2 regions of the Paraconexibacter sp. AEG42_29 genome follow, and region 1 is predicted to be linked to the other one. Evidence: riboswitches for the same ligand, from Rfam matches in the RefSeq annotation. Region 1 holds a riboswitch; the other holds the start of a gene.
What was found. A riboswitch is a leader RNA that binds a small molecule or an ion and turns the genes downstream of it on or off. The one in region 1 is predicted to bind cyclic di-GMP.
Positions count from the first base shown of each region.

Region 2: linked by a shared signal. The riboswitch ahead of DSM112329_RS02075 (hypothetical protein) and the one ahead of DSM112329_RS15505 (type II secretion system protein) in region 1 are both predicted to bind cyclic di-GMP.

Region 1 is NZ_CP114014.1:3,174,141-3,184,644, reverse strand. Features, by position in the region: gene DSM112329_RS15525 (prepilin-type N-terminal cleavage/methylation domain-containing protein) at 1-202, opposite strand, end outside; gene DSM112329_RS15520 (prepilin-type N-terminal cleavage/methylation domain-containing protein) at 199-987, opposite strand; cyclic di-GMP riboswitch class I at 1,395-1,478, shown strand; gene DSM112329_RS15515 (type II secretion system protein) at 1,571-2,011, shown strand; cyclic di-GMP riboswitch class I at 2,180-2,261, shown strand; gene DSM112329_RS15510 (type II secretion system protein) at 2,354-2,794, shown strand; cyclic di-GMP riboswitch class I at 3,013-3,094, shown strand; gene DSM112329_RS15505 (type II secretion system protein) at 3,187-3,630, shown strand; gene DSM112329_RS15500 (hypothetical protein) at 3,689-5,368, opposite strand; gene DSM112329_RS15495 (prepilin-type N-terminal cleavage/methylation domain-containing protein) at 5,507-5,935, shown strand; gene DSM112329_RS15490 (prepilin peptidase) at 5,992-6,747, shown strand; gene pilM (pilus assembly protein PilM) at 6,974-8,023, shown strand; gene DSM112329_RS15480 (hypothetical protein) at 8,020-8,799, shown strand; gene gspM (type II secretion system protein GspM) at 8,796-9,644, shown strand; gene DSM112329_RS15470 (hypothetical protein) at 9,641-10,504, shown strand, end outside.
Region 2 is NZ_CP114014.1:427,610-438,113, reverse strand. Features, by position in the region: gene DSM112329_RS02115 (hypothetical protein) at 1-81, opposite strand, end outside; gene DSM112329_RS02110 (plastocyanin/azurin family copper-binding protein) at 38-754, opposite strand; gene DSM112329_RS02105 (multicopper oxidase domain-containing protein) at 738-1,778, opposite strand; gene DSM112329_RS02100 (plastocyanin/azurin family copper-binding protein) at 1,782-2,210, opposite strand; gene DSM112329_RS02095 (hypothetical protein) at 2,218-3,558, opposite strand; gene DSM112329_RS02090 (TetR family transcriptional regulator) at 3,607-4,254, opposite strand; gene DSM112329_RS02085 (hypothetical protein) at 4,285-4,719, shown strand; gene DSM112329_RS02080 (sigma-70 family RNA polymerase sigma factor) at 4,760-6,364, shown strand; cyclic di-GMP riboswitch class I at 6,489-6,564, shown strand; gene DSM112329_RS02075 (hypothetical protein) at 6,578-7,612, shown strand; gene DSM112329_RS02070 (benzoate/H(+) symporter BenE family transporter) at 7,685-8,875, opposite strand; gene DSM112329_RS02065 (XRE family transcriptional regulator) at 8,872-9,438, opposite strand; gene DSM112329_RS02060 (DUF952 domain-containing protein) at 9,572-9,913, shown strand; gene DSM112329_RS02055 (DUF2470 domain-containing protein) at 10,079-10,504, opposite strand, start outside.

The DNA.
Region 1 (10,504 bases):
GGTCGTCGACGACCCTGTCCATCGTCGCGCGGGCGGTGTCGTTGGCACCGGTCTGCCGCGTCTGCTTCGTCGTCTCCGACGAGAAGACGTCGAAGGACTGGAAGGTCGCGAGCAGCACGATCGTCGACAACGACATCGCGATGAGGAGCTCGACGAGGGTCAGGCCGTCGTCGTCCCGGCGACGTGGGCGGGGTGGAGTCATGAGGTGGGGGTGGGGCAGCCGGAGGGCAGGGGGGTGGCGGTGGTCACCTGGGCGAGCGCCATGGGGCAGTCGTTCGGCAGCGGGTTCGTGAGCAGCGTCGTCTGCCGGAGCGTCTGCGCCGTGCCCTTCGTCCAGTTGACGGTGACCTGGACCAGGCGCAGGTCGTCGGGGCGGCTGTCGAACGCCGCCGTCCCCGACGTGCTCGTGCAGGCCGAGACGGGCGCGATGGCGCTGACCGCGGCCGTGACGGCGTTCAGGATGGTGGAGTTGGTGCCAAGCGCGTTGCAGACCGTGCTCAGCAGGCTGCCGCCGGCGGCGACCGAGATGCCCAGGACGTTCAGGCCCACCGCGGTGCTCGTGGCGGCGCTGCCGGGGCCGGCCGAGCCGTTCGGGTTGGCGCAGTACGTGGCGTCACCAACGCCGACGCCGTCCGAGGGGTCGTCGATCGAGCAGGCCGCGATGGAGACGGTGTAGGTGGTGCCGCGCCGCGTGACCGCGAACGACGAGCCCGAGAGCGCGCCGGCGTCAGGGAGCGTCGCCCGGAGCTGCGCCGGAGCTGTGGTCGCCGTCACGTTGGCGTAGGGGACCTGTCGGCTGCGCTCGATGAGCTCGCGGGCGACGTTCGTGCCCTGCTCGCGAGCGGCGGTCTTCCCGGTGCTGCTCGCGCCGGAGAGCGTGAAGTTGAGCATCGCGAGGACCCCGACCAGCAGGATCATCATCGCGACCATGACCTCGACGATCGTGAAGCCTGCGTCGGTGCGGGTGGGGTGGCCGTTGTCCTTCACACTGCTCTTATCGGCAGCGAGCCTGCATCCCCAATAGTGGGGAGGGGCGGATTGCCGAACGTCCACCTCGCGTCGCGAGCAACGTCACGGCGCTACGCTCCGCGCCCCGTGACCGACGAACCCTCGCCCGATCCCGCCCCGTGCTCGCCGTGCCGCGGCACCGGCCGCCTCAGCTCCAAGCTGGGCGGGGATGCACACGAGGTCCCTTGTCCGTGGTGCGAGGGCTCCGGCACCTTCATACCCGCGCACGACGCGCAGGCGGCCCGCCGGGCCGACAGCGCCGGCTGACCCGGACGCCCACCGCGCTGGGGTGCGGCCCCTAGTACAGATGTCCAGGTTCGAACAATTTCCGGGGATGGTCTTTAGTCCGGTCGAATGTCGTCCGATAGGGCAATTGAGCAGTCCCAAGGTGCTAACGGCAAACCACTCGTGAGGGTGGGACGCAAAGCCCAAGGGCCTCGTCCGCAATACGAGGCAGCCGGGTTGCCACCGGGGTTGAAGTGGACCCCCACGGCCTGATGGATACCGCGGGTTACTGACTCACTCAGATCGGTCCACTCATTGCAATCCCTGGAGGATTCACATGCTGCGTAACCTGCTGGCCAAGAAGAACTCCGACGAGGGCTTCACCCTCATCGAGCTCCTGGTCGTCATCCTGATCATCGGCATCCTCGCCGCGATCGCCCTGCCCTCCTTCCTCGGTCAGTCCGACAAGGCCAAGGACTCCGCCGCGAAGTCTGATGCGCGTAACGCCGTGACGCAGATGGAGTCCTGCGCGGCGGACGGCACCGGCGCGACCGCGACGGTCATCGCTGCCTGCGCGACGAACCCGCAGGTCCTCGGCGCCGGCGACTCCGCCGTCACCGTCACCGTGAACGGCTCCGGCTACACCATCAGCGCGGTGTCCTCGACGGCGGCCTCGCAGGTCTTCCGCATCACCAAGGCCGCCGGCTCGCCGGGCGCCTACACCCGCGCCTGCACCACGGCCGGCACGGGCGGCTGCCCCGCCGGCGGCGTCTGGTAGCCCCAGACCCCATCAGTTTCATCCGCGAGGCGGGCCCCCGGGCCCGCCTCGTCGGCGTTTAAGACGCACGGTGTCCGACATCGAACGAGCGTCCAGTTTCCGGAGGAGCACGTCACCGGGCCTCAAGTCCGCGCGCACATCGACCGATAGCGGCCTCGAGCAGTCCCAAGGTGCTAATGGCAAACCACTCGTGAGGGTGGGACGCAAAGCCCAAGGGCCTCGCGACGAGCGAGGCAGCCGGGTTGCCACCGGGGTTGAAGTGGACCCCCACGGCCAGATGGATACCGCGGGTTACTGACTCACTCAGATCGGTCCACTCATTGCAATCCCTGGAGGATTCACATGCTGCGTAACCTGCTGGCCAAGAAGAACTCCGACGAGGGCTTCACCCTCATCGAGCTCCTGGTCGTCATCCTGATCATCGGTATCCTCGCCGCGATCGCCCTGCCCTCCTTCCTCGGTCAGTCCGACAAGGCCAAGGACTCCGCCGCGAAGTCGGACGCTCGTAACGCCGTGACGCAGATGGAGTCCTGCGCGGCGGACGGCACCGGCGCGACCGCGACGGTCATCGCTGCCTGCGCGACGAACCCGCAGGTCCTCGGCGCCGGCGACTCCGCCGTCACCGTCACGACCAACGGCGCGGGCTACACCATCAACGCGGTGTCCTCGACCGCCAACACGCAGGTCTTCTCGATCACGAAGACCTCGGGCTCGCCGGGCTCCTACACCCGCGCCTGCACCACGGCCGGCACGGGCGGCTGCCCCGCCGGCGGCGTCTGGTAGCCCCAGGCCCCATCGAGCTTCATCCGCGAGGCGGGCCCACGGGCCCGCCTCGCGGCGTTAAACCGGCCTCCGTGAGCCCTTGCTGCGGTTGCGCGGGCCCGCGGTACCTGGGCAGGCTGGGGTCGTCCACCTAGAACAAACGTCCAGTCCAAAAGAAATTGTGGGGAAGGGCTTTAGTCCGCGCGACAGTCCTCCGATAGGGGTATTGAGCAGTCCTAAGGTGAAAACGGCAAACCACTCGTGAGGGTGGGACGCAAAGCCCAAGGGCCTCGCGACGAGCGAGGCAGCCGGGTTGCCACCGGGGTTGAAGTGGACCCCCACGGCCAGATGGATACCGCGGGTTACTGACTCACTCAGATCGGTCCACTCATTGCAATCCCTGGAGGATTCACATGCTGCGTAACCTGCTGGCCAAGAAGAACTCCGACGAGGGCTTCACCCTCATCGAGCTCCTGGTCGTCATCCTGATCATCGGTATCCTCGCCGCGATCGCCCTGCCCTCCTTCCTCGGTCAGTCCGACAAGGCCAAGGACTCCGCCGCGAAGTCTGATGCGCGTAACGCCGTGACGCAGATGGAGTCCTGCGCGGCGGACGGCACCGGCGCGACCGCGACGGTCATCGCTGCCTGCGCGACGAACCCGCAGGTCCTCGGCGCCGGCGACTCCGCCGTCACGGTCACCGGCCTCGGCGGCGCGGGCTACACCATCAACGCGGTGTCCTCGACCGCCAACACGCAGGTCTTCTCGATCACGAAGACCTCGGGCTCGCCGGGCTCCTACACCCGCGCCTGCACCACGGCCGGCACGGGCGGCTGCCCCGCCGGCGGCGTCTGGTAGCCCCAGGCCCCATCGAGCTTCATCCGCGAGGCGGGCCCACGGGCCCGCCTCGCGGCGTTTAACGGGTGGGTCGCGGACACTGGTCCCCGACGCACGAGAGCACCTGGAACGCCCCGACATCGGAGACTGTCGTCACCTCGGCGCGCGGCGGCGGCGACCACAGCTGCCCATGGACCACGTAGGCCATCGGACTGCGCGCGTCCGCCGCCTGGGCACGGAACCGTCGCGCGGGGCGCATCATCTGCAGCAGCTCGAACGTGCCCGATCCGGTCGAGGGGTCGACGTACACCGGCACATCGGAAGGCAGCGTGTCGAGGAAGGACACGATGTGGTCCCCGCCGTCGTCCGCACGGCCGAGGTAGTTCGAGATCCGCTCGGCGCCGCCCGCCGCCACGAGCAGGGTCACCGCGGCGATCGTTCCGGCGAGCATCCCCGGCCGGACACGGTCCGTCAGGACTGCCAGCGCCACCGCGAACCCGCAGGCCAGCAGCGACGGCCGCACGAGGTCGAGCGGCACCCCGAAGATCCCCATGCCCAGGAGACCGGACACCTGCAGCGGCACGGTGAACCCGCCGAGGGTCGTCCCATTGACGGTCAGCTGGAGCGCGGACGCGATGATCACTGCCGCGGGAGCGACACCGGCGACGCTCCACCGACGCGACGTGACCAGGCGCGCCGCACCGAGTACCACGAGCACCGGGACGAACGGGCTGACGTAGCGGCCGTACGCGAAGAAGTCACCGCGGAACGCGGCCCCGGCTTCGAGGGCAGCGCCGAGCTGGGCGGCACCGAGAAGAGCCGTGAGCACGAACGCCGCCCCGAGGGCGGGCAGCACCATCGATCGTTCCCGTGGGAAGGACCTGGCAAGCGCGATGAGGCCACCGGTCGCAGCCGCCGTGGCCCAGAGCTCGCCGATCAAGACCTGGAGCACCAGATCCGGAGCGTCGAGCGCGAGGCGAAACGGGACGTCGGCCGCGCCGCGCGGGTACAGCGCGTCCTTCACCACCCGATCGACGAGGAGCGTGAGCGCGAGCCCGCCGGCCAGCACGAGGAACGGTGCCACCACCTGTCGCAGCCCTGTCCGCCGCGCGTGGGATGCGAGGAGGGCGCCCGCGACCAGGATCGCCCCCGCCATCCGGTGGTGGGTCGCGAACATGACCACCGTGATCAGGCTGAGCTCCAGTGGCGCCCGTGCGGCTCCCGCGCCCAGCCGGAGGATCGCGAGCGTCCAGCCGGCCACCATCGCGGCCAGGACGATCTCCGGCCAGATCTGGCCGACCTGGATCGACACCCCGGCCCAGCACGCGCCGCTGATCGCGAGCACCGTCGCCAGGCGCGGGGCGAGGTCCGGGAACGCGCGCCGCACGATCCGGTCGAGCAGCACGAACAGAACGCCACCGGTCACGCAGTTCAGCGCCACGCCGAATGCGTACGCGACGTCGAGGTCCGGCGTGATCGAGTACGGGACGGCGAACACGGCGCCGTAGAACCACGAGTAGAACGGACTCAGCTGCTGCGGGATCTCGCCCGCTCCGGTGAGCCACCGCCCGACGGCGAGGTACCCGGGCGAGTCGGCGATGATCACCGGCCGGTCGGTCGGGGCGAGGGCGTACAAGGCTGCGTAGAAGACGACCACTGCGGCGGCGGCCAGCAGCGACGACCGGGCGGCTACGCGGGTCCGGGAACGACCGCGCGGCGAGGAGGTGTCCCGCGGCGGTGAGCTGGGCTCAGGGATCAAGCTGTGTCCGTCGCGTCACGTCGCGAGCAAGCGTACCGGGCGTCCGCTCCGGCCCTGCACTTTTTGACTAGGTCAGACGTCCACCCACGGGGTGCGCCACTCGGCACCAGCGCGCGATCGGTCGACTTCAAGAGCATCGTGAGGAAGCCCGGGACTACGGACGACGCCCAGCGCGCACACCGGGACGGCGGCTTCACGCTGCCGGAGCTGCTGCTGACGATCCTCATCGTCGGCATCCTGGCTGCGATCGCGCTGCCGTCGTTCGTCGGCCAGTCCGACAAGGCCCACGACACGGCCACCAAGTCGGACGTCCGCAACCTCGTCTCGCAGGTCGAGGCGTGCCACGCGCTCGCCCGCGACTACACCGCATGCGAGACCGGCGCGCCGGGCTTCGACAGCGGCGGTATCGACGGTGCGGTGGTCGAGAGCACCGCTGACAGCTTCGAGGTGTCCGGGGTCTCCGCGACCGGCAACCGGTTCACATTGACCCGGGATGCGGACGGCGTCGTGCGGACCTGCACGTCGACCGGGAGTGACTCGGGCGGCTGCCGCAACGGGTCCTGGTGACCGCGCCGGCCGCGCCGGTCAAGAGCTGACTGCGGCCGACCGATACGGTCGCCACCATGTTCGCCGCACTCGTCTTCGCCGCCGTGTTCGGCGTCACCATCGGATCGTTCCTGAACGTCGTGATCTGGCGGCTCCCGCGGGGCGAGTCGCTGTCGCACCCCGCGTCGCACTGCCCGAAGTGCGAGACCCCGATCAAGCCATACGACAACATCCCCGTCCTCGGGTGGCTGCAGCTGCGCGGGAAGTGCCGGAGCTGCAAGGCGCCGATCAGCCCGCGGTATCCGCTCATCGAGGCCGCGACCGGTGCGCTCTACGTGCTGGTCGTTGCGGTGGCGTGGGACGACACCACGCAGATCGCCCTCGGGATCCTGCTCGTCACGCTCCTGGTGCCGGTGACGATGATCGACCTCGACGTCCAACGGATCCCGAACGCGCTCGTGTACCCCTTCGCGGGCGCTGCGCTCGTCACGCTCGCCGTCCTCGAGGCCGGCGACCTGCCCGAGCATCTCATCGCTGGCGTGGCTGCTTTCCTCTTCTTCTACGTCGCCTACATCGCTAAGCCCGGCGGGATGGGGTTCGGCGACGTGCGCCTGGCCGGCGTCCTCGGGCTCTACCTGGGCCGCGCGGTCGCTCCGGGCATCTTCATCGCGCTGATCTCCGGCGTCGTGGTCGGCGGCGCGATCATGGCGCGCGTCGGCGTGGCTGCCGGCCGCAAGAAGCGGGTGCCGTTCGGGCCGTTCCTCGCCCTTGGCGGTCTGATCGCCTTCCTCGTGGGCGACGACCTCGTCGACGCGTACGCCGACAGCTTCTGACCGCGGCGCCGGCGCAACGGGCGTTCGCCCGGGAACCGGTGAGGTGGACACCCAGGGATCTCGCGTCGGTGAGGCCAGTTTCGTCGTCCAACAGGCTCAAGAGTTGGGGCCGTCTGGACGAAAGGGGGAGGGAGGAAGCATCCGGTCTTGACAGACGAGACCAGGTGCCGATGTCTCTCACGAGGGGTCAACGGGACCCCCTAACGCAGGCAGGACCATTCACCCCATGGCCAAGCGCACACCCCACCTGACCGGCCTCGAGATCGACCCCAGCTCCGTCACGGCAGCTGCAGTCGGTACCGATGGCGCCCTCTCCGTCACGACTGCGGCCTATGCGCCGCTCGAGCCGGGCGTCATCCGCGACGGGGAGGTGCAGGACGTTGCCGGACTGGCGCAAGTCCTCCGGACCCTCTTCGCGGACCACAAAGACCTCGACAAGCGGGTCCGGATCGGGATCGCCAACCAGCGCATCGTCCTGCGCGTCATCGAGCTTCCGGTCATCAAGGACCCGAAGGAGCTCGCTACCGCGGTCCGCTTCCAGGCTCAGGACCAGATCCCGATGCCGCTCGACTCGGCCGTCCTCGACTTCCGCGCCCTCGACATCATCGACACCGACGCCGGCCCCCGCCAGCGTGTCGCCGTCGTCGCTGCCCGCCGCGACATGATCGACCGGGTCCTCTCGGCGGTCCGCGACGCCGGCCTGAAGCCGGAGGGCATCGACCTCGCGGCGTTCGGCATGGTCCGTGCGCTGCACCACCACGGCAAGCCTGGCGAGACCGTCGTCTACGTCTCGGTCGCCGGCGTCACGAATCTTGCCGTCGCTCAGGGGACGGTCTGCACCTTCACCCGCGTCATCGGCGGCGGTCTGGACGCGCTCGCCGTCGAGCTCGCCGAGCGCCGCGGCCTCACGCTCGAGCACGCCTCCGGCTGGCTCGTCCACGTCGGCCTCGAGCAGCCCGTCGAGATGCTCAAGGGCTACGCAGACGACCGCGACATCATCGATGACGCTCGCGCCATCCTGATGGACGGCGTACGGCGCATCGGCGGGGAGGTCCGTAACTCGGTCGACTTCCACCAGGGCTCCGGTGCCGCCGCCAGCGTGCAGCGCTGCGTCCTGACCGGGCCCGCCGTGGCCGTCGCCGGTTTCGCCGCGGCGCTCGGCGCCGAGCTCAACATCCCTGTCGAGGCCGGCACCATGAAGGTGCCGCCCGGACTCGAGGCCGGCCGCCTGGCCGTCGCCGCCGGACTCGCGATCGAGGAGGCGCTGGTCGCATGAAGGCTGTCAACCTCATTCCTGAAGGCGAGCGCAAGGGCGCCGGAGGAGCCGCCGGACGCACGGGCGGCGCCGCGTACGTCCTGCTCGCGGCCCTCGGCCTCGTCGTCGTCATGCTCGTCGCCTACTCGGTGACCTCGAAGTCGCTCGACGACAAGAAGAGCGAGCTCGCGAGCATCGAGGCGAAGGCGACCTCGGCCGAGGCGCAGGCCACGGCCCTCGCTCCCTATAAGGCCTTCGCAGCCACCAAGGAGGCGCGGCTGACCACGGTCAAGTCGATCGCCGCCAGCCGCTTCGACTGGGCGCACGCCATGCACGAGCTCGGCCGCACCCTGCCGAGCAACATCACCCTCATCGGCCTCCGAGGCACCGTCAAGAACGGCGTCCCGGTCGAGAACGGTCCGACCGTTCCGCTGCGCTCGGCGCTGGACGTCCCGGCCCTGGAGCTGGAGGGCTGCGCCCCGAGTCAGGCGGCCATCCCGTCGATGCTCACGGCACTACGGCAGATCGACGGCGTGCGCAGGGTGACGCTCCAGCAGTCCGTCTACAAGTCGCAGACCGAGTCGGCGGCACCGACCACCGCCACCGACGTTCCGCCGGCCCCCGGCGCGAAGCCTGCCGGCGGCATCACGGAGTGCTCGCGCAACTTCCAGGCGGTGGTGTTCTTCGACCCGAAGCCCGCGCCCGCTGCCCCGGCCGCGCCTGCCGCTGCCGTTGACCCGGCCGCCGCTGCCGCTGCCCCTACGACGACCGCCGTTTCTACTGGAGGTGCAAAGTGACCTCGCGTGATCGCACCGTGGTGATGGTGCTTGGCCTGCTCGCAATGCTCGCCGCCTTCTGGTTCCTGCTGCTGTCGCCGAAGAACGGCGAGGTCGGCGAGCTGAAGGACCAGATCGCAGCCGGCCAAGCGCGTCTCCAGACCGCTCAGACCGAGCTCCAGTCGGCGACCGCCGCCAAGGCGACCTACCGCCGCGACTACAAGACCGTCGCCAACCTGGGCAAGGCAGTCCCGGCCGACGACGACGTGCCGTCCCTGGTGTTCCAGCTGCAGCAGGCATCGACCGGGAGCAAGGTGGCCTTCGCGTCCATCAAGCTCACGGGCACCGCCGCCGCGGCAGCCGCCCCCGTCGCGGCCACCCCGACCGGTCAGGTCGCCGGCCTCGCCGCCGAGCAGAAGGGCACGACGACCGGCACGACGGCCGCCCCGGCGCCCGCCGCAGCCGCCACCCCCGAGGTCGCGGCCGCCCAGACGGCGTTCGCCGGGCTTCCGCCCGGAGCGGCGATCGGCGAGGCCGGGTTCCCGACCATGCCGTTCGACTTCCAGTTCGGCACCGTCTTCGACAACTTCGAGACGCTCATGCGGAAGCTCGGCAAGTTCACCAAGGTGGTCGGCGACAAGGTCACCGTGTCCGGGCGCCTGCTGACTATCGACGGCTTCTCGCTCGTCGGATTCCCCGACATGAAGGCGTCGGTCCACGCGACCGCGTTCCTCCAGCCCGCCGACGCCGCAGCTGCCGCAACGGCCGCTGCGACGCCCGGCGCGCCCGCCGTAGCTACCGCGTCCGCAGGGACGCCCGCCCCTGCCGTTGCCACCGCCACCCCCGCCGTAGGAGTCGGACGATGACCTTCATCCAGAACCTGTGGCGCGACCTCGTCGACAAGAGGCTGTGGCCGGTCGCGGTCGTGCTTGTCCTGGCGGCGATCGCCACGCCGATCCTCCTCGGGTCGGACTCGTCCTCAGACGTCGCCTCAGCGCCGCCGCCGGCGGCTCCGGCCACCGGCGCCGCGGCCGGTGACGTGACAGTTGCGGTGACCGACACGACCAAGATCCGGTCGCGCCCCGGCAAGGCTCGCGACCCCTTCCGCGCCCAGGTCTTTGCCAAGGTCAAGAAGGCCCAAGCGGCAACAGGGGCCACGACGGGCGCCACCGCGTCCCCGAGCGCGAGCGGCGCGACCGCCGGCGCCGTCAAGCCGGCCGACACCGGCAGCACGGCGACCGACTCCGGCAAGTCCAGCGGGTCCTCGACGACCGGCAACAGCGGCGTCACCGTCCCCTCCACGACCCCGTCGACCAGCACCTCGTCGAGCACCAAGCTCTTCGACTACGCGCTGTCCTTCGAGTCCAAGCGCCTCGGCGAAGTGACCACGCGCCGCGGCGTGCGGGCCGTCAACTACGTCCCGTCGAACGACTACCCGCTCCTGGCGTTCGTCGGCATCAAGCCGGACGGCAAGACCGCGGTCTTCGTCCCGCAGGACCGCGTCGTCGTCGCCGGCCGCGACAAGGACTGCACGCCGGCCTCCGCCGACTGCCAGTTCCTGGAGCTCAAGGCCGGGGACAGCGTCCTGATCCACAAGACGCCGCCCGCGGGCAACGGCCAGCCGATCGTCCACGTCCGCCTGAAGCTGAACCGGATCACGCTGACCGAGGTCAGCAAGGCCAAGAGCCGCGGCAAGTCCACGAGCCGCTCGGTCGCCCCGGCGACG
Region 2 (10,504 bases), 2.7 Mb from region 1:
GATGACGACGGCAGCGCCGCCGGCGAGCAGCCCGGCGCTAACCGCGGCCGCGCGCGCGGACCGTGAACGTGGTGATGGCATCCTTGCTCTGGTTGTTGTCGACATCTGCGGCTCGGAAGAAAGCACGGTAACGCCCCGCTTTCAGGGTGCTCTTGAGACGGCCCTCGTTGAATCCCACGTGACCGTCGTACTTGCGCGTCTCGACCAGCACCCAGCGCCGGCCCTTCTGCTTCAGGACGTCGACGGTCACCTTCGCGCTCTCGTCGAGCGTGTACAGGACCGACCGGCCACGGATCTTGACACCATCGACCTCCGGAGGGGTGAGGTCGCCGAGGATCACCGGCTCGGGGTCGGTCGACGGGGCCCCGGTCCCGGGCAGCGGCTGCACGGTGACCGTCCCGCGGACGATGCCGTGTAGGACGCAGTGGAAGTCGTAGATTCCTGGCGCGCCGAAGCGGATCTGGAAGCGGTCGCCCGGCTTGTGGTCGGGCGTGCGGCCCGGGTCCGAGTCGTACTGCAGGGCGTTCGCCGACAGGCCGGTGATCGAGTGCTGCGTGTCGGGCCCCGCCCAGATCCAGGTGACCGTGTCCCCCAGGTTGACCGTGACCGCCGGCGGGGACCACTGAAAGTCGCCCACCGCGACCTTGCGCGAGGCGGCGGCTGCGAGGCCCGCCGGCAGCGCCGCCGCGCCCAGCGTCCCGCTCAGCGCTACGGCGGCCAGGGCGCGCGCGACGGTCCTAGGGCTCGACCACATAGAAGCCGTTCATCCCCTCGTGCAGATGCGAGAAGACGTGGCAGTGGTAGAACCAGCGCCCGGCGTTGTCCTCGGTGAACTGCAGCGAGTAGCTGTCGGCAGGCCCGACCGTCGCGTTGTCCACCACCCGGCCGTCCGGCGCCGTCCAGCGGTGGCCGTGCAGGTGGTAGGTGTGGAAGTCGTTGTTCATCCCGATGACGTGCTGAGCGACCTTCTGGCCCACCTTCGCCGTCAGCGTCGGGGTGTTGCCGGCGAACGAGCGCCCGTTGATGCAGTGGAACGGCTTGCGCAGCCCGGTCGCGGCCGGCAGCAGCGAGTTGAAGAAGATGTAGTGCTCGACGTCCGGCCGCGGCGCACCCTTCTTGCGGACGTTGATCGCCCCGAAGAGCCCCTTGTACAGCGGTGCGGGATCCAGCGGACCGTGGTCGTGGTAGGGCCAGACGCCCTCCGTCCCGGCCTTGCAGTCCCACGAGTACTGGAACGTCTTGCCCGGCTTCACGAACCCGCCCGGGTCGGTGAACTTGCCCTTGTAGGCGCCGTCCATCTGCTGCGAGTAGAAGACGCCGTGCGGGTGCATCGTGACCGGCACGGTCAGCGTGTTCCTGAAGTTGACGACGAGCGTGTCGCCGGTCTCGGCTTCCAGCAGCGGGCCCGGCATCTGCGCCGGGCCCTTGGGGGCGCCGAAGTTCGCCGTGTACTCGCGGTAGCACCAGGCCGTGAACTTCGTCTTCTCCGTGACCTTCTTGTCCATCATCGCGTCCCGCTTGGTGGGGACGATGTTCCACTTGACCGCCTCAGCGGTGATCCAGTACTCGCGCCGGGTGCCGCCCGCGGCCGGTGCGGGCACTGGGGCGCCCGGCAGCTGCCGCAGCTCGGCGCTGCGCACGTTCGGCGGCGTCGGGATCTGGCCCGCGAGCTCCTGCCAGTCGGGCTCCGGGCCGTCCGCCGCGATCTGCCTGCCGGCGATCGTGCACAGGAACAGCCCGGCCCCGCCGGAGAGGAAGTGACGGCGGTCGGTCTGCATCGCTTACTTCTTGACCGTGATGTCCATCGTCATCTCGGTCTCGTGGAACGTGCAGACCAGGTGGTACTTCCCGGGCTTGGTGAACCCGGTCACGGCGTACTTGGCCGGGCCCGCGGCGAACGGCGGCGACTGGAAGGTCGACTTCGTGACCTTCTTGCCGGCGTCGTTGACGTAGGTGAACTTCGCGCCCGACGGCTTCTTCTCGACCTTCACGTCGTGGCTGTCGCCGACGTCCGTCGGCCACTTCCACGTGACGGTCGAGCCGGCGGTGATCGTCAGCTTGGCCGGGCTGTAGTAGTTGTCCTTCATCTCGACCGTCTTCTTGACGGGCTTGGCCTTCTTGGCCGCGCCGTCGGCGGCGACGGTCGGGATCAGGACGCCGGCAGCGACGACCGCCGCCAGCGCTCCGGTGAGGGGGGTGCGGATCTTCATATGCGAGTCAGCCTCCGAGGCCGTCGATGGGCTTGCGGTCGGGGCGCGGCGGGTGCGGGTGCTTCTTCCACGAGTCCTCCTGCCCGGCGGTCTGCGTCAGGTAGCCGGCGACCTCGGCCAGCTGGGCCGGGTCGATGACGTTCTGGGGCGAGGCGCCGCATTTCGGGTAGAGGATGAGGTCCGGCAGCGCGCCCGCGTCGTACGTCGCCCCGGTCGACTGGTTCTCCCAGCAGTTGCCAGAGCCCGCGCCGTCCGCCCACACGTCGGTGCCGTTCGTGTCCTCGAACGGCCCGCCCATGGTGTTGAAGCGGATCTTGTTGTCGCGGTTGGTGGCCACGTCGTAGGTGGGATCGGAGACGGTCATGATCCCCCACTTGAAGTTGCCGAACACCAGGTTGTTCTTGATGTTCCAGCGCGTCGTGCCGAGCAGCACGATGCCGACGCCGGTCGGGTACTGGAAGCCGCCGGTCGCCGCGGGGAGGGGCTTCACGGACGAGCCGGCCTTGAAGTAGTTGAAGTTGTTCCAGTAGACGAGGTTCTCCTGGACGATGCCGTCGGCGGCCGGCGGGAACTTCTCCGACTTCAGCGTGTTGGGCGCGATGCCCGCACCGTTGTTGTAGAACTCGGAATTGCGCAGGTCCACGTACTTCGAGTTCGTGCCGGAGTAGCCGAGCACGTTCTCGTAGCCCTCGAGGTGGTCCAGGATCGTCGGGACCGGCTTGTCCTGGAACGGCGTCTGGCCGACGTAGAACGCGCTGTCGCCGTGGCCGTAGCCGACCGAGTAGGTCATGCGGCCGCCGATGCAGTTGAACGCGTACAGGCCGTAGGCGCGGTTGAAGCCGGCGACCACGTGGTCCATCAGGTAGCCGTTGCAGTTGCGGACGAAGAACCCGTTGGCCGGGTAGTTCTGGGCCGTCATGTTCCGCATCGTCACGTTGTCGGCGCCGTCGACGAAGATGCCGTTCTGCGCCGGGTTGCCGTCAGCACGCTTCGCGCCCTTGCCCTCGAGGACGACCTCCTGCGGCTTCGTGCCGAGGCCGACGATCGAGATCCCGTCCTTCGCGTGGCCGGTGAGGACGACGCCCTCGACGTAGGTCCCCGGCTTGACCTTCACCGTCGCGTTCTTCGCGGCCGCGTCCACAGCCTTCTGGATCGTCGAGTACGGGCAGCCGCGGCGGCAGACGAGCAGCTGCTTCTTCTTCTTCGTCGCGGCCTTCTTGGCGGCGGCCTTCTTCGCCGCTGCCTTCTTCGTCGCGGAACTCGTCGCGGCGGTCGCGACGGCGGTCTGGGTCCCCGAGACCCCGAGCGCCGCACAGATGAGTGCGGTCACCAACGTTGTGCGCTTCACAGCTACTCCTCCAAGAGTGGTACGGCCGTGCCGGTTCTCACCCTTGCATCAGTCGGCTTTCGATGCAACTACGTCGGTCGCCCCGACAACCTGCGCGAACCAGGCCCGCAGGACGGGCGCCATGACGTCATCGGCGAACGCGTCGGGGTCTTGAGCGGTGAGCGCGTGGAGGACGAGCCCGTGGATGAGGGCGACCAGGGCGTGCGCCTCGCGCCGCGGCTCGGCGGCCCCGAGCCGCTCCAGCGCGACCTCGGCCACCTCGCGGAACGCCTGCGGCCAGCCGCGGTGCGTGTCGTCGTCCGGCGTGGTCCTGGCCATCCGCAGGAACAGCTCGAACTCGGCGAACTGCGCCATGCGCTTCTCCCGCAGGAGGTAGCGCTGATAGGCGATCAGCGCCTCGACGCCCTCGTTGATCGACATCGCCCCCGCGGTCGTCACGCCGGTCGCGATCGCGCCGAAGATCGCCGCCTCACGGTCGATGAGGGCCGCCATCGCAGCCTGCATCAGGTCGTCCTTCGAGGAGAAGTAGTAGGTCGTGGCGGCCAGCGGGACCCCGGCCGCGTCGGCCACGCGCCGGTGGGTGACGCCCTCCAGGCCCTCGGCCTCCAGGATCGACAGGGTCGCCTCGACGATCGCCTCACGGCGCTCGACCCCCCGCTGCTGCCGCCGTGGTTCCGTGCCTGACTCGCCCGCCATGCGGCGGGAGTCTGCCATCCTCGGCCCGCGATGCGAGCACGTTCCCGCGCGATCCCCCCCATCCTGGCGGCGCTGGTCGTCGTCGGCGTCGGCGGCTGCGGGGACTCGGACGACCCGGTCGGCACGGCGGGGACCGGGGCCGGGACGGTCCCCGCGACCACTCGCGCGGACGACACCCCGGCCACCGAGACCATCCCGACCGCGGTGTTCACGTTCGGCCCGGACGGGCTCACGCCGGCCGTCGCGCGCGTGAAGCTCGGCCGCGGGCGCGTCGTCGACCTCGAGGTCGTCTCGCTCGACGGGCGCCCGCACGGGGTGGTGGTCGACGCCGGCGGCACCCGGACGCGCGTCGTCGTCACCCCGGGCGCCGCGACGGGCAAGCTCCTGCGGAACGTCGCCCCGGGCCGCTACCGCGTGATCCCCGATGGCGCCGCCGACCCGGCCCTGATGATCGTCGAGAAATGACCTATTGAAGGATTGGGCTCACGGTGCCGATAGATCGCCCGTGGCCCTGCTCGACGAAACCCGCGTCCGTCCCCGCTCCCGCGAGGCGCGCTGGCCGAGCGCGAGCGACGACGCCCTCGTCCGCGGCGCGATCACCGGCGCGGACGGCGCGTTCGACGAGATCTTCGCCCGCTACCACGCCCCGCTCGTGCGGTACTGCCGCGGGATCCTGCTCGACGACGACCTCGCCCAGGACGCCGCGCAGAACGCCCTCGCCGCCGCGCTGCGTGCGCTGCAGGGCGGCCGCTCGACGCCGCAGGCCCTCGGTCCCTGGCTCTACCGCATCGCCCAGCGCGAGGCGTTCGACCTCTCCCGCCGCCGCCGGCAGGACGCCGCGGCCCGGCAGTTCGACGGGCCCGACGGCGAGGAGGCGCTGCTGCAGGTCGCCGCCCCGAACGACGAGCGCGTCCGCGAGCGGCTGCGCGAGCTCGTGGGCGACCTGAGCCGGCTCCCGCTGCGCCAGCGCAGCGCGCTGATGCTGCGCGAGCTCAGCGGCCTGGGCTACGCGGACATCGCGATCGCGCTCGACACCACCCCCGCCGCCGCCCGCCAGTCCGTCCTGGAGGCGCGCACCGCCCTGGTCGACGTCGGCGACGGTCGCCGCGACAGCTGCAGCGACGTGCGCGCCCTGATCGACAGCGGCGACCGCCGCAAGCTGCGTGGCCGCCGCGTGCAGGCGCACCTCTCGGACTGCACCGGGTGCCGCGGCTTCGCCGGGCGCATCGACGACCGCCGCCGTGACCTCGCACTCCTCTTCCCCCTCGCTCCGGCCCTGGCCTCGGGCAGTGGCGCCCTCGCGATCGTGACCGGCGGCGGCGTGGCCGCGGGCGGGGCCGGCGTCGCCGCGGGCGGCTGGTCGCTCGGGCTCGGCAGCCTCGGCAGCGCCGGGGTCGCGAAGTGCGCCGTCGCGTGCACCGCGGCCCTGGTCGGCGTCGGCGCGATCGGCGAGCAGGTCGTCGTCCACCCACCGGCCAAGAAGCCGCGCGTCGAGGTCGTCGCCCAGGCGCCGCAGCCGTCCGGATCCGTGGCGTCGCCCTCGGCGACCGCCGCCCCCACGCCGTCCGCGCGCAAGGTCCGCGCCAAGGCGCCGGCGCGCGCCGCGACCGGCGCAGCCGCGAGCAAGGCGAAGGCCAAGCCCGCGCGGACCTGGTCCGGCGGGAGCGCCGTCGCCGTCCGCATCCCGGCGCGCACGGGCAGCGGTTCCGCGGCCCCGGCCGCCACGTCGACCACCGCGGCCGGCGGCACCGCACCCGCCGACCCCGCCGCACAGGCGACGACGTCCACCCCCGCCGCCGTCAGCACGCCGTCCCCGGCGCCCAGCACGGTCGCCGCGACCCCGGTCTCGATGTCCGGGGGCACGACCAACAAGACCCAGGCCGCGCTCGCCGGCGAGCTGCAGAAGAAGACCAGCGAGGTGGTCGCGCAGCTGACGGCGCAGACCGGCGACGCGGTCAAGAACGTGGTCGAAGGGTCGCTCGCGGTGACGCAGCAGACCTTAAGCGCCGTGCAGAAGACGGTCCAGAACGTGACGAACACGGCGCTGAGCGGGGTCCAGGCCCAGCTCGAAGCGCTGAAGCGGCTGATCCACCCCCAGAGCCAGCCGTAGCTTCCCGTCCGCAGTAGCGCCTACGCGCCACCTGCGGAAAGTTTTCCAAGTAGCACCTCACATCGACGGTGCGCCTCCCCTCTTCACTGGTGAGGCTCATCGCCTCCCCCGGTCAGATCGGCCGGTCGGAAAAAGGCAAACCCGCTGCGAGGCGGGGACGCAAAACCAGGGGCCTGCACGCAGGCCGCCCAGTTACCCACAAGGAGATCCACCATGCCCCGTCGTACCCCCCTCGCCGCGCTCCTCACCAGCGCCGCACTGCTCACCGTGGCCCTGCCGGCCGCCGCCGACGCCGCCCCGAAGGCGACGCAGGCCTCGGTCAGCCAGCACATCGCGAAGGCGCAGTCCGCTGCGAAGAAGGTCACCCGCGCCACCAAGAAGGGCGACGTCGCCGCCGCCCGCAAGGCGCTCAAGACGTCCCGCCACGAGGCCGTCGTCGCGTCCCGCGGCGCCCGCCAGCTGGCCGCCGGCGCCGGCGACAGCACCGCTGCCGCCAAGACCGCGGTCTGGTCGATCACCGCCGCCGCCGGCGCCCTCGGCGAGTCGCTGACGCGCTTCTCGAACCTCGTCCCGACGACCGGCGACGAGAAGCTGCAGAAGCTGCTCGCCGGCTCGCTGCCCGGCACCGCCGCCGGTCACGCGCAGCTCGTCGAGGAGCTCACCGCCCTCGTGAACGAGCTGAGTGGCGGCGCCCAGGCGCTGGCCGCCCAGGCGCTCGCCGCCCTGCAGGCCGCTGCGCCCGTCCAGGTCCAGCAGATCGCGGCGATCGCGGGTATCGACGACCTCCCGGCGCAGGTCGGCACGCTGATCCAGACCGCGCTGTCGACCGCGACGGCCGCGCTGCAGACCGGCCTGACCGAGCTGACGAAGCTCCTCCCGGTCCTCCCGGCCCAGACCGAGGCGCAGATCAGCACCGCGCTCGGCTCCATCACGTCGACGATCCACGAGCTGATCCCGATGCTGACCCAGATCACCGGCGTCGCCATCACGGCCGCGACCAACAGCGTCAAGCAGGCCACCGGCATCTGCCAGAGCCTCCTGAGCGGCCTGCTGGGCGGCTTCCTCGGCGACAACACCCCGGCCGCCGGCACCGAGACCGGCTCCACGGGCGCGGGCAACGCGTCGAGCGGCGGGCTCCTGTCCGGCCTCATCAAGATCCCGCTGAGCCTGCCCTCGGGCATCCTGGGCGGCCTGTCGAGCCTGCTCGGCGGCGGCGGCGGCCTCTTCGGCGGCCTGCTCGGCCGGTAGCCCCTCCGCAGCACCCGGTTCGGCGCGACGCCGCGGCACCTGCCGCGGCGTTCGTCGTTCCGGGGTCGTTCGTCAGGCGCGCTGCTCGGTCGGCATGGCCCGCGCAGCCACACCGCGCTGGACGGCGAACAGCAGTAGGCCCGCGACCAGCCCCCAGAACGGCGCGCTGATCTGGAAGGCGGTGATGCCCGACGCGCTCACGACGAGCGTCGCCACGGCCGCGTCGCGGGTCGCCTCGGTGGCGACGGCCGCCGCCAGCGCGCCCGCCAACGGAGCCAGCAGCGCCAGGCCGGCCACGCACTGCACGAGGACCGGCGGCGCCGAGGACACGAGCGCGACCGCCAGGCCCGCCCCGAGCCCGAGCACCAGGTAGACGACCCCGCCCGCGACCGAGGCGACCCAGCGCCGCTCGGGATCCGGGTGGGCGTCCGGACCGGCCGACAGGGCGGCGGTGATCGCCGCCAGGTTGATCGCGTGGCCGCCGAACGGCGCGGACAGGATCGAGCCCGCCCCGGTGCTGAGCAGCACGGGCCGCAGCGGCGGGCGGTACCCGAACGAGGCGAGGACGGTCATCCCCGTCACGTTCTGCGAGGCCATCGTGACGATGAACAGGGGCAGCGCGATGCCGACGAGCGCGCCCAGCGTGAAGGCCGGCGTGGTGAGCTCGGGCCGGGCGAGCAGCCCGCCGTCGGGGGCGTCGAAGCCGCCGCCCAGCGCGGTCGCGACCGCCGCGGCGACGAGCGCTCCTGGCACGGCCCAGCGGCGGGCCAGGACGACGAGGGCGAGCCACGTCGCCACGACCGGTCCGGCCTGCGCGGGGATCTCGACCACCGCCCGTGCCGGTCCCGCGCAGATGGGGAGCAGGACGCCGGCGAGCATCGCGCTCGCCAGCGGACCGGGGATCGCCGCGATCAGCCGGCCGAGGCGCGCCCACAGGCCGGCGAGGACCGTGAGCCCGCCGGCGATCACGAACGCGCCCACTGCGGCCGGCCAGCCGCCGCCGGGGACGCCGACCGTCGCCAGCAGCGCGGCCCCCGGCGTCGACCAGGCGATGCTCGCCGGGACGCGCAGCCGCAGGCCGATCCCGATCGCGACGATCCCCATGACCACGCACAGCGCCAGCAGGCCGGACGCCGCCTGCGCGTCCGTCGCCCCGACGCCGTTGAGGCCCGTCAGCACGACGGTGAACGAGCTCGCGAAACCGACCAGGGACGCGACGACCCCTGCCGCGACGGGCTGCGCCAGGTCCGCCCGCCGGGTCATGACGCGGGGACGGGGTAGGAGATCCAGTCCAGGACGCGGCTGTCGCGTTCGGCGACGTACCGGTGCGGCGTGTCGGCGGCGAACCACACGGCGTCGCCGGGCTTGAGGGCGACCTCCTCGCCGAGCGGCCCGGCGCGCAGCCGCCCGCTGAGGCAGACGACGACCTCCTCGGTCCCCGGGAGGTGGCCGTCCGACGCCTGCTCGGTCCCGTGGCCGAACGTGATGTCGAACAGCTCGGTGCGCCGTGGCCGGCCGTCGGCGTGCAGCAGGTGGACGGTGCCGGCCGCGGTCGGGAGCGCGTCGCCCGACCCGCTCGGGATCGCCCTGACCCGCGGCGCCACCTCGGCTTCGAGCAGCGCGCTGAGCGGCAGGTCGAGCGCCCGCGCGATGCTGAAGAGCGTCTGCACGGACGGGTTGCCGGCGCCGCTCTCGATCCGGCCGAGGATGGTCTTCGACAGCCCGGTGGCGCGCGCCAGGTCGGCGACCGACAGCGAGCGCGCGGTCCGGTGGTAGCGGACCGCCACGCCGATGCGGGCTGAGAGCTGGGTCGGTTCGTCATCCATAGTGTTCTCCGCGACAACTATAGTTGCCCCCCTTTCGGAGCTGACCCCGGGTTCCCCATCCCCCGCGGTGGTGAAAATCCGGATGACCGCTCGACGGGCCGGCGGCCGGCCGCGGGGCGTAGGGTCGTGCGCCATGCCGCCGATCCTGCACCTCACCCGCACCGGACCGTGGAACGACGCCCAGGGCACCGGGGTCTACCCCGTCCCCGGGCCGGACCCGTTCATCCACTGCTGCCATCCACGGCAGCTGGCCGGGGTGGTCGAGCGCTTCTACCCCGCGCCGAACAACGACGTCCTCGTCCTGACGGTCGACCCGGACGGGCTGCGGTTCGTGGTCGAGCGCGCCGTCGACGTCGGGGACGACTTCCCGCACCTGTACGGCGAGCTCCCGGTGGACGCGGTCACCGACGTGCGGCCGCTGGCCGTGGCGCTGGCGGACGCCGAGTTCGCGGACGACGAGGACGACGAGGACTGACCCGGCGGACGCCTCATCCCGCGTCGATGTGCCAGCACGTGCGCGGGTGGCATGTGGTGGCACATCGAGCGCGTGTCCGCAGAGGGCGGCACCCGGCCGGCCGGGTGCCGCCGCGGGTGCGGGCGCGGCCGCGGGTGTGGCGAGCAGGCTCCTGTCAGCAGGCGCTCAGCCCGCGAGCGCGCGGGCGCGGTGCGTCAGCTCGACCGTCGCGGCGCGGAGGCCGCGGGCGTCGTCGAGCGGCTCCGCGTAGCCGGCGCGCGTCACCGCGTACCCCCGCGGGGTGACGACGCGCAGGTCCAGCCCGTAGCGATCGGCGCCCGTGCACGAGGCCTCGGTGGCGTCCGGGAACCCGCCCAGCTGCTGCGCCATGACGAGCAGCGCGTCGGCGTGGTCCTCGTTCAGGTGCTGGACCGCGTAGGCGGCGCCCGGCTTGACCGGGTCCGGCCGGGCCGCCGCGTAGGACGCCGCGTCCGCCGAGTCCATCCGGCCGTAGCCCCCGACCCAGCGCACCCGCTGCACGCGCAGCACCCAGAGCGAGAAGTCCGTGAAGTCGATGTAGACGTTCGCGGCGGGAACCGCGGCGAGGTGGGC